Regions from separate parts of the Dietzia sp. CH92 genome, predicted to be linked through region 2. Evidence: riboswitches for the same ligand, from Rfam matches in the RefSeq annotation. Region 2 holds a riboswitch; the other holds the start of a gene.

Region 1 (6,744 bases), 150 kb from region 2:
CGCCGGACAGCGTGGTGGCGGTGCGGGCGGCCAGATCGTGCAGGTCCAGGCGGTCGATCACCCGGTCCACGACCTCGTGGTCGTGGGCGGTCTCCGTGCCGAAGCGGGAGATGTGCGGCGTGCGGCCGAGGCGGATGAGCTCGCGGGCGGTGACCCCCTCGGGGACCACCGGGCGCTGGGGCATCATCGCCACCGTGCGGGCGACCCGGCGGCGCCCCGCCCGGCGCGGCGCGAACCCGTCCACCTCGACCCGCCCCGACGCGGGGATGAGGCCGGCCAGGGCGAACAGCAACGTCGTCTTGCCGGAGCCGTTGGGGCCGACCAGCGACACCCAGGACCCGGCGGGCACCGACAGGTCGATGCCGTGCAGCACCGGCGCGCGGTCGCGCGCGACGTGCAGGTCGCGGCAGGCCAAGGCGGGGTGGCGCGGCGTGGTCGGGTCCGAGGGGGCCCGGCGAACGGGGTCGGTCGGGCTCATATCTGCCCCCGACTGCGACGCAGGACCACCAGGAAGAACGGGGCGCCGATCGCGGCGGTGACCACGCCGATCGGCAGCTCGGCCGGGCTCATGGCGGTACGGGCCACGACGTCGGCCAGGACGAGGAACGTCGCGCCCACCAGCAGGGACGTGGGTAGCAACAGCCGGTGCCCGGGCCCGATGAGCATCCGCACGGCGTGCGGGATGACGATGCCCACGAACCCGATGAGGCCCGAGACCGACACGACCGCCGCCGTGCCGAGGGTGGCCACGCTGATGAGGATGAGCCGCACGCGCGCCGGGGCGATGCCCAGGGTGGCGGCCTCGACGTCGCCGACCGCCATGACGTCGAGCATCCGGCGGAACAGGGCGATCACGGCCACCGAGACCAGCACGTACGGCAGCACGGTCTGCACGTCGGTCCACCCGCTCGTGGTGAGGCGGCCGAGCATCCACGAGTACACCTGCCGCAGCGTCTCGTCGTGACGCTGCATGAAGAACGTCTGGATGGCGCTGGCGAACGCGGCCACCGCGACGCCGGCGAGGATGATGACGACCTCGCTGCGCCCGCCGCCCACGCTGCGCCCCAGCGCGTACGTGGCCATCACCGCGATCATGCCGCCGGCGAACGCGGCGGGCGGCACGAGTCCCGAGCCCGCCGCCCCGCCCACCACGATCGCCAGGGTCGCGCCGAGCCCGGCGCCGCTGGACACGCCCAGCAGGTACGGGTCGGCGAGCGGATTACGGAAGACGCCCTGGTAGGTGGCACCGGCGATCGCGAGCGTCGCACCGACGATCGCCCCCAGCACCACGCGCGGGATCCGGATCTCCCACAGGATCACCTGCTGGCGCTCGGTGAGCCCGGAGTCCACTGCGACCAGCGGCAGACGGTCGACGAGGTCGAGCAGCACCCCGCCCGCGGTGAGCCCGGCCGGACCGATCAGAGTGCCGAGCAGCATCGCCGCGCCGAAGAGCAGCGTCGCCCCGCCCAGCACGAGGGCGTGGCGGGGCGACGGGCGGGTCATGACGCGGGCTGGGTGGCGGGGATCTGCGCGACGATCGCGGCGACCTCGCGCATGAAGTCCACGACGCGCGGGCCCCAGCGGCTGGCCAGGTCCTCGTCCACCACGTGGACGCGGCCCTCGCGCACGGCGGTGAGCCCGCCCCAGCCGGGCCGCTGCGCGACGGTCTCGGCGGTGACGCCGCAGCACTGCCCGTCGGCGAGGAACACCAGGTCCGGGTCGGCCTCGAGGATGAGCTCCTCGGACAGCTGCGGGTAGGTGTCGTCGCCGGTGGCGATCGAGGTCAGGCCGAGCAGGGAGTACACCTCGCCGATGTACGTGTCGTCGGTGACCGTGTAGTACGTGTCGTCCAGCTCGTGGAAGTACGTCAGCGGCGTCTCGCGCTGCGGCACGGACGCGACGATCTCGTCGATCTCACCCTGCATCTTCGACACCAGCTCGGCGGCCTCGCCGATGTTGCCGGTGGCCGCGCCGACCTGCTCGAGCTGGGTGTACGTCTCGTCGAGGGTCTGGGCGGCCGACAGCTGCAGCACCTCGACGCCCGAGCGCTCGAGCCCGGCCACGACGTCGGCGTTGTCGTCGGTCAGCACCACGAGGTCGGGGCCGTAGCCCAGGATCGCCTCGAGGTTGGGCGTGTAGCCGGACAGGTCGGTGACCGGGGCGCCCTCGGGGAAGTCCGAGCGCTCGTCCACCGCCACCACCTGGTCGCCCGCGCCCACGGCGTAGAGCATCTCGGTGGTGGTGGGGCTCAGGGACACGATGGCCTGCGGCTCGCCGGCCGCCGCGCCGGTCTGGTCGGCGGGGGCGGCGTCCTCGCCGTCGGCGCCGCCGCACGCGGTGGCGACGAGCGCCAGCGCGGCCAGGGGCGCGATGAGCAGGGAGCGGGCGCGTCGGGCGCGCGGGCCGTGGTGTGGGCTGGGGTGGTGCACGGCATCCTCCGTGATCCGGAGGACGAGAACAGCTCGGGCCGCGGCGCGGGGCCGCTGCACGCAACCGTCCTTCGTCCGAGGTCGATTCGTACTCGCGCCGAGGATCCGGCCGACCTGGCTTGCCCGTGTGGGGGACGGGATCACAGTTGCGGGACAGCGTCGGATTCCCACCGACTTCCGCCGAGCACCTCGGTCGCCCGGCGCGGGGCCGGACCCCTCGAGGGTAGCCGAGCGGCCGCGACGGGCAGAAGTGGCCGCGTCACCCGCCCAGCACGACCCCCTCGCGCCGGGGATCGGCACCGCCGACCAGGGTGCCGTCGGACTGGCGCAGGATCGCCGAGAGCCCCGAGGACTGCTCCTCGGTGGAGATCTCGTGGCCGCGCTCGGTGAGCCACCGGGTCAGCTCGGAGTCGTCGGTCACCGCCGGGTGCTCGCCGCCGATCGCGGTCTCGGGGGAGTTGATCGCCCCGAACGACGGGGAGCCCACGGCCTGCTGCGGGTCGAGCTCCCAGTCGAGCATCCCGACGAGGGTCTTGACGACGAACTGGATGATCCGCGAGCCGCCGGGCGAGCCGACGACCGCGCGCAGCTCGCCGCGCGCGAGGGGCGTGCCGTCGAACACCAGCGTCGGGGCCATGGACGAGCGGGGTCGCTTGCCGGGTTGGACGCGGTTGGCCTGCAGTTCCCCGCTCTCGTCGCGGGGTTCGGCGGCGAAGTCGGTGAGCTGGTTGTTGAGCAGGAAGCCCTCGACCATCTGGAATGAGCCGAAGGCGGACTCGATGGTGGTGGTGAGGGCGGCGGCGTTGCCCTCGGCGTCGATGATGCTGATGTGGGTGGTGCCGTGTTCGGGGCCGGTGAACACGCCGCGGGCGTCGAAGGCGAACTCGCCGGGTTCGGCCTCGCCCATGGACCGTTCGGTGTCGATGAGACCGGCGCGGTCGGCGAGATAACCGGGCCGCAGCAGGGTCATGGCCGAGCCCAGCGGCGGCGGCACGAAGCGGGGGTCGGCGATGTAGACGTCGCGGTCGGCGTAGGCGAGCCGCTGGGCCTCGGTGACCAGGTGCACGGCCTCGGGGGCGGGCAGGCCACCGTCGGGCCCCACGTCGACCGGCGGGTACGCGGCGAGGTCGTACTCGGCGAGCATGGCGAGGGTGGAGGCCACCGCGGTGCCGCCGGAGGACGGCGGCGCCATGCCGCACACCGCGTGGTCGCGGTAGGGACTGCACACGGGGTCGCGTTCCACGGCCTCGTAGCCGGCGAGGTCGTCGAGCGTCATGGCGCCGGGGGTGATGCCCTCGCGGGCGGTGCTGACCTGCTCGACGATCGCCTCGGCGATCGCGCCGGTGTAGAAGGCGTCGGCGCCCTCGGTGGCGATGGCGGCCAGGGTCTTGGCGTAGGCGGGGTTGGTCAGGCGGGTCCCGGCGGGTTTGCCGGCGTCGCCGTCGAGGAAGTAGGTGGCGGCGTCGGGGTCGCGGGCGAGGTCCTCGGCGGAGGCGGCGATGGACTCGGCCAGGCGGGGGCTGATGTCGAAGCCCTCGTCGGCGAGCCGGGCCGCCGGGTCGAAGAGCTCGCCCCACTCGCGGGCGCCGTGCTCGGTGTGCGCGGTCTCGAGGAGGCGGAGGATGCCGGGGACGCCGACGGACCGGCCGCTGCGCCGCGCGTCGGGCTGCGGTTCGCCTGTGTCCTCGGGGGAGATGTGGCGGAGGTAGTCGGCGGTGGCGGCGGCGGGCGCGGTCTCGCGTCCGTCGTAGGTCTGGACCTGCCGCAGGTCGGCGTCGTAATGGACGAGGAATCCGCCGCCGCCGAGCCCGGAGGACTGGGGTTCGACGAGCCCGAGGACGGCCTGGGCGGTGACGAGGGCGTCGGCGGCGGTGCCGCCGTCGGCGAGGACCTCGCACGCGGCCAGGGTGGACAGCGGGTGTGCGGTGGAGACCGAGTACGACGCGGTGGCCACGGGTCGCATCCCGGTGCGGTACCCGGTCGCGACCTCGGGGTTGAGGGAGATCGGGCCCTCGGGTGCGGCTCCGTCGGCGGTGCGGGCGACGGGCGTGCCGCCGCCGTCCTGGGCGCACGGGGCGGTGTCCTGGACGGGGAGGGGTTCGCCGCCGAGCGCACCCGGGCGCGCGGAGGTGGGACGGTCCGGGGGCGACGACGAGGTGGGCGCGGCCTCCTGCTCGGCGCCTCCGGGGTCGGACGAGCAGGCCGACAGCGCGAGGACGGGCGCGAGTCCCAGGGCGAGGACCGCGCGTGCGATCCGTCGGGAAGTCCGAGAGTGCATGGCGGGCCGCCTTCCGGAGCCGGGTACCTCCTCCCAGGGTGCTCCGGCGGCGCGCGGCGCGGGCGGTTTCGGTCAGGATGGTCGGGAACGGCGCGCAGGAGGGTGACGCCGAGCGCAGGGAGGTAGGACGGGATGACGACGACGAGCGGCGCGGCAGCGGGGCCGGCGGGCGGGGACCTGCGGGCGCAGGGGTTCGCGACCAGACGTGAGGTGATGGGCGACGACTTCGTCGACCGGGCCATGGGTCGGGCCGCCGGGACGGCGTCGGAGGCCCTCCAACACGTGGTGACGGAGAACGTGTGGGGCAACATCTGGGACCGGCCGGGGCTGGGTCGGCGGGATCGCAGCCTGCTCAACATCGGGATGTTGGTGGCGCTGCGGGCGAACGCCGAACTGGCCGGGCATGTGCGCGGCGGGCTGACCAACGGGTTGACCCGCGAGGAGATCGCCGAGGCGGTCATCCACGCCTCGGGCTACTGCGGGGCACCCGCCGCGCTGTCGGCGATGAAGACGATCCAGGAGGTGTTCGACGCCCTCGACGCCGAGCCCTCGCAGGGGTGACCCGCGTGTGTGCGGTGCCCCCGTACACGGTCGCGGTCGATTCCCCCGTGAGCGGGTGGGGTGGCGGTTCCCGCGGGTAGTCTCGCCGCTGAGAGTGACCTGCGGCATATCCACGTTCCCGGCAGGTCATGCCCCGCGAGTAAGGAGCCCCTCCCATGCGCAGCACGATGATGCCGGAGCAGCTGACCATCAGCACGATCCTCCAGTACGGCGCGACGGTCCACAAGGACGCGGTCGTCACCACGTGGACCGGTGAGGAGCCGCGGCGGGTCTCCTTCGGGGAGATGGGTGGGCGGGCCGCGCAGCTGGCCAACGCCCTGCGCTCGCTCGGGATCGACTCGGACCAGCGGGTCGCCACCTTCCAGTGGAACAACGGCGAGCACATGGAGGCCTACCTGGCCATCCCGTCGATGGGGGCCGTGCTGCACCCGCTCAACATCCGGCTGTTCCCGGACCAGCTGGAGTTCGTGGCCAACCACGCCGAGGACAAGGTCGTGATCGTCGACCCCAGCCTGATCCCGCTGCTGCAGCCGCTGCTCCCGCGGTTCTCCACGGTCGAGCACGTCATCGTCACCGGGGGCGCCGCCGACACGCTCGAGGCGCCGGAGGGGATGCAGGTCCACGACTACGACGCGCTGCTCGCCGCGCAGCCGACCGAGTTCGACTGGCCGGAGGTGGACGAGAACTCGGCCGCCGCCATGTGTTACACCTCGGGCACCACGGGTGACCCGAAGGGCGTGGTCTACTCGCACCGGTCGATCTACCTGCACTCCATGCAGGTGTGCATGTCGGACGGGATGAACATCTCGTTGGACGACAACGTGCTGGCGATCGTGCCGATGTTCCACGCCATGTCGTGGGGCCTGCCGTACGCCGCGTTCCTGGTCGGCGCCTCGCTGCTCATGCCGGAGCGCTTCCTCCAGCCCGAGCCGCTCGCCGCGATGATCGCCGCCGAGCGTCCGACCCTGGCGGCCGCGGTGCCGACCATCTGGATGGCCGTCGACGCGTACTCGGTGGACCATCCCGTCGACATGTCGAGCTTCCGCGCGGTCGTGGTGGGTGGCAGCTCCTGCCCGCCGGAGCTGATCCGCAAGTTCAAGGACAACTACGGGATCAACATCATCCACGCCTGGGGGATGACCGAGACCTCGCCCATCGGCACCCTCTCGCGGCCCGCGGCCTCCCTGCCGGAGGAGCGGCAGTTCGAACTGCGCAAGACCCAGGGCCGGTTCCTGGCCGGGGTCAAGGCGCGGATCGTCGACGACGCGGGCAACGAGCTGCCCTGGGACGGGGAGTCCGTGGGCGAGCTGCAGGTCCGCGGGCCGTGGATCACCGGCAGCTACTACAAGGTCGACCAGTCCGACGCGTTCGACGACGGCTGGCTGCGCACCGGCGACGTCGGCTACGTGTTGCCCGAGGGCTTCCTGCAGCTGACCGACCGCGCCAAGGACATCATCAAGTCGGGCGGCGAGTGGA
Region 2 (6,744 bases):
CTCGTTGGAGGCCAGCTCAGCGGCGTGGACCTCGGGGAAGCCGCCTCCCAGGTAGATCCCCGCGGTCCCCTCGGGAAGCCGCTCGTCGACCGTCGGGTCGAACTGCGCCACCGAGCAGCCGGCGGCCTCGAGCAGCTCGACGGTCTCGGCGTAGCGGAAGGTGAACGCCCGGCCACCGGCTACGGCGACGAGGGGGCGCGCGGAGTTGTCGTCGTCGCCCTCACCAGGTCGGCCACCCACGGCGGTGTCACCCACAGCGGTGCCACCCACCGCGCCGGCGACAGCCTCCCGCGCCGACCACGCCGGGCCCGCCAGCGCCGGCGCCGATCGCGCGATGCGCACCACGGCCTCGAGGTCGATCGCGTCGGCGACCTTCGCGGCGAGGTGGTCCAGCGACCGCGCGGCCTCGGGGCGTTCGGCGGCGGGGACCAGGCCGAGGTGGCGGGAGGGGGCAGTGACGTTGTCGTCGCGCTGAAGGACCCCGAGCACCGGGATGCCGAGCGGGGCCAGCGCGCGCCGGACCTCGTCGGAGTGGCGCACCGAGCCGGCCTTGTTGAGCACCACGCCGGCGATCCGCAGGTCAGGGCCGTAGGCGGCCATGCCCATCACGACGGCGGCGATGCTGCGGGAGGCGTGTGAGATGTCCACGACCAGCACGACGGGCGTGTCGGTGAGGCGGGCGACGTGGGCGGTGGAGGCGAATCCGTCGCCGCCGATGTGCCCGTCGTACAGGCCCATAACGCCCTCGATCACGGCGATGTCCGCGGTGCGGCCGGCGTCCCGCGCGCCGTGCTGGAGCAGGGGGACGATGCGCTGCTCGCCCACGAGGTGCGGGTCGAGGTTGCGGCCGGGTCGGCCGGTGGCCAGGGCGTGGTAGCCGGGGTCGATGTAGTCGGGCCCCACCTTGTGGCCGGACACGCGCAGGCCGGAGCGGCGCAGCGCGGCCATGAGGCCGGTGGCGACGGTGGTCTTGCCGTGCCCGGAGGCCGGGGCGGCCACGACGATCCGCGGCAGCGCGGCCGCGCTCACCATTCGATGCCCCGCTGCCCCTTCTGCCCGGCGTCCATCGGGTGCTTGACCTTGCCCATCTCGGTCACCAGGTCGGCCACCTCAAGAAGCCGGGGGTCGGCGTCGCGGCCGGTGATCACCACGTGCTGCCGCCCGGGCCGCGAGGCCAACGTCTCCGCGACGTCGTCGACGTCCACCCAGCCCCACTTCATGGGATAGGTGAACTCGTCGAGCAGGTACAGGTCGTGGCGCTCGGTGGCGAGGCGGCGCTTGATCTCGGCCCAGCCCTCGGCGGCGTCGGCGGCGTGGTCGGCTTCGGTGCCGCCCTTGCGCGACCACGACCACCCCGAGCCCATTTTGTGCCACTCCACGGGTCCGCCCTCGCCGGTCTCGGCGTGCAGTTGGCCGAGGCGTTCCATGACGGTCTGCTCGCCGATGCGCCACTTGGCGGATTTGACGAACTGGAACACGCCGATGTCCCAGCCCTGGTTCCACGCGCGCATGGCCAGGCCGAACGCGGCGGTGGACTTCCCCTTGCCGGGCCCGGTGTGGACCATGACGAGCGGCCGGTTGCGGCGCTGTCGGGTGCTGAGGCCGTCGTCGGGGATGATCTCGGGCTGTCCCTTGGGCATCAGGCCACCTGCCTTTCGGTGCTGGTCGGGGCGGTGCGGGCGCGGACGGTGCGGGTGAGGCCGTCGGCGGTGACCTCGCCCAGGGCGAGGTGCTCGGCGCCGAGGTGCGCGGCGAGGTCGGCGGCCAGGCCCATGCGGAACCGGCCGGTCTCGCAGTCCACCACCACGGACGTCACGCCGGTGGCGGCGAGCCCGGCCGCCGCGCGGTGGGACCGGGCGAGGGCGTCCGGGCCGGAGGTGGCGCGGCCATCGGTGACGACGACGACGAGAGGCCGCCGCCGCGGGTCACGAACGCTCTCGATCCGCAGCACTTCCGCGGTGGCGAGCAGCCCTTCGGCCAGGGGAGTCCTGCCGCCTGCGGGGAGTTCGGCCAGGCGGGTGGCGGCCACATCGACCGAGGACGTGGGCGGCAGCGCCACCTCAGCGCTGGACCCGCGGAAGGTCACCAGGCCGACCTTGTCGCGGCGGCGGTAGGCGTCCAGCAGCAGGGAGAGGATGGCGGTCTTGACCTGTTCCATCCGGGTGCGGGCGGCCATGGAGCCGGAGGCGTCCACGCAGAACAGCACGAGGTTGGACTCGCGGCCCTCGCGGACGGCCGAGCGCAGGTCGCGGGGCTCGAGGCGGAGGCGGGTGTCGGGGCCGCGTGCGGCGGAGGCGTCGGGCCCGCTGGCGGTCTCGGTGCTGCCGACTGTGCCGCGACCGCGCGCGGCCTGGAACGGCGCGGCGGCCCGGATCGTGGCCGGCAGGTGCAGGTCCGAGCCGGTGAAGGCGCTCGAGCCGGTGCGCCGGCCGGAGCTGGTGAGGGCTCGTGATCGCCGGCCCGTGGTGCCCTCGCCCGTGCCGGCGACGGCGAACAGGCGGGTGCGGTACGGCTCCGATGCGCTGACCACGGTGCCGGGTTGCGTGCCGGGCTGTGGCTCGGATCCGGCGCCCGCCGATGGGGTGAACGGCTCGGGCGGGGTGTCGTAGTCGCGGTCGTCGGCCGCGTCGGCCTCGTGACCCTCCTCCGAGGACTGCTCACCTCCGTGCGGGTGAATCGCCGGATCGTCCTGCTCGGCGTGCTCGGCCGATGCCCCGGCGGGGGCCTGGTCGGCGGACGGGGCGTCCGCGGGGCCCGATTCGCTCGCGCCCTCGTCGCTGTCCGCGGGGTCCGTTCCGTCGGTGGGGGCGTCGTCCCGGGGGTCGGGATCGGGCTCGTCGTCGTCGCCCAACAGCCGCTCCAACAGCTCCTCGTCCAGGCCCGGCGCGTCGAACGGTGCGCGGCGCCGGCGGTGCGGCAGCGACATGAGCGCGGCGACCCGGATGTCCTCGCGCGTGATGCGGACGCGGCCCTGCCACGCGGCGTGCGCGGCGGCGGTGCGAGCGGTGACGATGTCGGCGCGCATGCCGTCCACGTCGAACCCCGCGCATACGGTCGCCACCTTGGTCAGCGCCCACTCGGTGAGCTCCACCTGCCCGATCCGCTCGCGGGCGGCGACGATCCGCTCGCGCAGGGCATGCTCGTCGTCGGCGAAGGCGGCGGTGAACGCGGCCGGATCGGTCTCGTACGCCACGCGGCGTCGGATCACCTCGGCGCGCAGGTCGGGCTCGCGCGGCGCGGCCACCTCCACGGTGAGGCCGAAGCGGTCCAGCAGCTGTGGGCGCAGCTCGCCCTCCTCCGGGTTCATGGTCCCCACCAGCACGAACCGGGCGGCGTGCTCCACGGAGACGCCGTCGCGCTCCACGGTCACGCGGCCCATCGCGGCGGCGTCGAGGAGCTGGTCCACCACGTGGTCGTGCAGCAGGTTGACCTCGTCGACGTAGAGGATCCCGCGGTGCGCGCGGGCCAGCAGTCCGGGCTCGAACACGGTGACGCCCTCGCTGAGCGCCTTCTCCAGGTGCAGCGACCCGGCGATCCGGTCCTCGGACGCGCCCAGCGGCAGCTCCACCAGCCGCACGGGCCGCGACTCGATCGGCGCGTCGTGGGGGATGGGCCCGTCGGGGGTCGCGGCGCCGCGGTCGGCGGGCGCGCTGGAGAAGCGATCGCCGGCGACCACGTCGATGGGCGGCAGGATCCCGGCGAGGGCGCGGACCATCGTGGACTTGGCCGTGCCCTTCTCGCCGCGGATGAGGACGCCGCCGACCGACGGCGACACCGCCGTGAGGATGAGGGCCAGCGCCATGTCGTCGGAACCGACGACAGCGCTGAAGGGGTAGTGCAATGGCATGGGGGCTCCCGCTCTCGTCTGCCAGGCTGGTCAGCGCGAGGCCGGTCTCCGGACTTCCCGGCTCATCTGGCGACGGTGCGCGCTGGCGCGGTGTCGCGAGAGGCCGGGTTACCGTAGCGGGCCCTGTGCCGGATTCTCACCGGCTTCCCTGATTCTCCCCTCCGCCCGCTCTCGCGGCCGTGGGGCACCTCGTGCTGTGGGTCGTGTTCGGTTGTGGTGCCTCAGGCTAGCCCAGCCGCCGGTCGCCAGCGGCACAGGGGAGCATCGGCCTGCCCGGTTAGACGGCGCCGAGCTCGCGGGCCCGGGCCACGGCTGCGGTCCGCGTGGTGACGCCGAGCTTGTCGAAGATGTGCACCAGGTGGGTTTTGACGGTCGCCTCCGACACGTTCAGCGAGGCGGCGGCCTGCCGGTTGGTGGCACCGTCCGCCACCGCCCGGAGGACCTCCGTCTCGCGATCGGTGAGTAGTGGACGCGGGTCGCGGAGCCGGCCCATGAGCTTGCCGGCGACGGTGGGGGAGAGCGCGCTCTCGCCCGCTGCGGCGGCGCGGACCGCGCCCAGGAGTTCGTCGGGACCGGCGTCCTTGAGCAGGTATCCGCAGGCGCCGGCCTCGATCGCGCCGAGGATGTCCGAGTCGGTGTCGTGGCTGGTGAGAACCAGGACCTGGGGAGGGTCGGCGAGCTCCCTGATCCTGGCCGTGGCCCGGACCCCTGCGGTGGCGTCGCCGGAGAAGCGCAGGTCCATGAGCACCACGTCGACGTCCCCGATTCGGCAACGCTCCACGGCTGCCCCGGCATCGGCAACGTCGGCGATCACGTCGATCGACGGATCGGAGGCGAGTAGCGCGCGCAGCCCCGTCCGCACCACCGCGTGGTCATCCGCGATCAGCACCCGCACCCTCGTCACAGCTCCTTCTCCGCGGTCCCCGTGGGCAGCACCGCACGGACGGTGGTGCCGACGCCCACCTCGGACTCCACCTCGAGTGTCCCTCCCAGGTCGTCGACCCGCCGGGCCATCCCGTCCAGCCCGAACGAGGCCGCGGTGCGAGGGGCGGTGGTGTCGAAGCCGCCGCCGTCGTCGGAGACCTCCAGGGTGACCGAACCGGGGCGGTGGTGCAGCGCGACCCGGATCCCGCCCGGCGCGCCGTGCCTGACCGCGTTGGTCAGCGCTTCCTGCGTGACCCTGACGAGGACCGCCGACAATTCCGCCGGGGGGTCGGCGGACAGATCGCCGCCCACCGACACGGCGACGCCGGGGTTCTCGGTTTCCACCCGCTCGGCGACCCGGCGCAGGGCACCGGCCAGCGAGACGCCGTCGAGAGGTGCCGGGCGCAGCGCGGCGATGAGCCTGCGCGTCTCGGTGAGGTTCTCGCGCGCCACCTCGCGAGCGAGACGGATCTGCTCGACCGCGGGATGCGAGGGATCCGCGCGCTCGGCGGCGTGCAGCAGCATCCCGATGCTCGAGAGTCCCTGTGCCACGGTGTCGTGGATCTCGCCCGCCAACCGGGTCCGCTCGGCCTCTCGGCCCACCTCCCGTTCCCGCGCGGCGAGCTCGGAGCGCGTGTCCATGAGCTCGGCGATCACCGCGCGCCGGGCCTGCGACTCGCGGTGCAGCGCGCGCACGCCGGCCCCCAGGCCGAGAGCCACGAGCGCCCCCACCGCCGGCCCGATGATCCCCGCCGCGGTGAAGCTGCCATGCAGGCCCAGGGCCAGGACGGCCACGACGGCGAGGAGGACCACCGCCGCCGCGCCCGCCCACACGCCGAGGAGGAACTGGGACAGGAAGAACAGCGGGAACACCAGGTAAGCGGCCTCGGGGACCTGGACGACGAGAGCCGCCCACAGCCCGACGACGACGCCCAGCCACCCCAGACGGATGGTGCGGGTCGCCTCGCGACGGCGCTCCCACACGGTCCCGATGCAATACACCGCGGCGAATCCCGCGGCGGTCACCACTGCAGGGACGTTGAGGACGCCGTGGGTGCTGCTGTGCGCGCCGATCAGGGTGAGCACGAGCAGCGCCGCCACCAGCGTGTGCAGCGCGATCTGGAGCTGCGTGAACACCACACGCACGCCCGCGGACTCGGGCGGGAGCTCCGCGGCGCTGGCTGGTGCAGGGGTCACCCGCTCGACGCTAGTCGCCGCGAACCGGGTCCGGCATCCATCGAAAGGTGGAGGCGGGACCCGCCTTTCGGTGCCGGAGAACCAACCTCGCGGTCGATCCGGTGTGGGGCCTGTGAGTCGAGCCTTGAGGTATGCCGTCGGAAAGGGAAAACCATGTTCTTCGCACTTCGTGACCTCCGTACCGCGAGGTGGCGTTTCGCCCTCATCACCGGGGTCGTGCTGCTGCTGTCGGTTCTGGTGGCGGGCCTGCTCGGTCTGACCGCCGGTCTGGCGAACCAGAGCGTGTCCGCTCTCCGGGCGCTCGGTTCGGGCGGATCGAGCTTTGTCCTGCCCACTGACGACAAAGGCGTCGTCGACCTCGATCGCGCGGCCCTCACCGACAGGCAGGTGGAGGAGATCTCGGCGCTGGACCCCTCCGCCGTGCCGGTGGGACTCGCCCGGGTCACCGTCGACGACGGGACGGAGACGGGCGCGTCCGCCGTCGCCGTGGGCCTGGCGGAGCCGGTGGGCTCGGTGTCCCCGCCGCCGCGGGGGGAGGTCCTCGTGTCCACCGGGGTCGACGACGAGGTGGGCGGCGGCGCGGCGGAGATCGGAATCAGCGGCCACACACTCGCGGTCTCCGGGGACGCCGGCGATCTGTGGCACTCGCACACGCCTGTGCTGGTGACCGACCTCGACACGTGGAGGGAGATCGCCCCTCGCGGCGGCGCGGCCACCACCATGGCGGTGTCGGCGAACGCACTCCCTGAGTCCGCTGTGGCGAACCAGGGACTCGG

Evidence for each region. Region 2 has a riboswitch for cobalamin ahead of RWK90_RS07890 (magnesium chelatase subunit D family protein). Riboswitches for the same ligand answer to the same signal wherever they lie in the genome.
Region 1: linked by a shared signal. The riboswitch ahead of RWK90_RS07180 (ABC transporter substrate-binding protein) and the one ahead of RWK90_RS07890 (magnesium chelatase subunit D family protein) in region 2 are both predicted to bind cobalamin.

Annotation. Positions count from the first base shown of each region.
Region 1 is NZ_JAVHXC010000003.1:155,238-161,981, reverse strand. It holds gene RWK90_RS07190 (ABC transporter ATP-binding protein) at 1-478, opposite strand, end outside; gene RWK90_RS07185 (iron ABC transporter permease) at 475-1,503, opposite strand; gene RWK90_RS07180 (ABC transporter substrate-binding protein) at 1,500-2,429, opposite strand; cobalamin riboswitch at 2,519-2,657, opposite strand; gene ggt (gamma-glutamyltransferase) at 2,689-4,707, opposite strand; gene RWK90_RS07170 (carboxymuconolactone decarboxylase family protein) at 4,840-5,268, shown strand; gene RWK90_RS07165 (long-chain fatty acid--CoA ligase) at 5,424-6,744, shown strand, end outside.
Region 2 is NZ_JAVHXC010000003.1:307,372-314,115, reverse strand. It holds gene RWK90_RS07900 (cobyrinate a,c-diamide synthase) at 1-1,032, opposite strand, end outside; gene cobO (cob(I)yrinic acid a,c-diamide adenosyltransferase) at 1,026-1,640, opposite strand; gene RWK90_RS07890 (magnesium chelatase subunit D family protein) at 1,640-3,847, opposite strand; cobalamin riboswitch at 3,869-4,054, opposite strand; gene RWK90_RS07885 (response regulator transcription factor) at 4,125-4,751, opposite strand; gene RWK90_RS07880 (sensor histidine kinase) at 4,748-5,968, opposite strand; gene RWK90_RS07875 (ABC transporter permease) at 6,122-6,744, shown strand, end outside.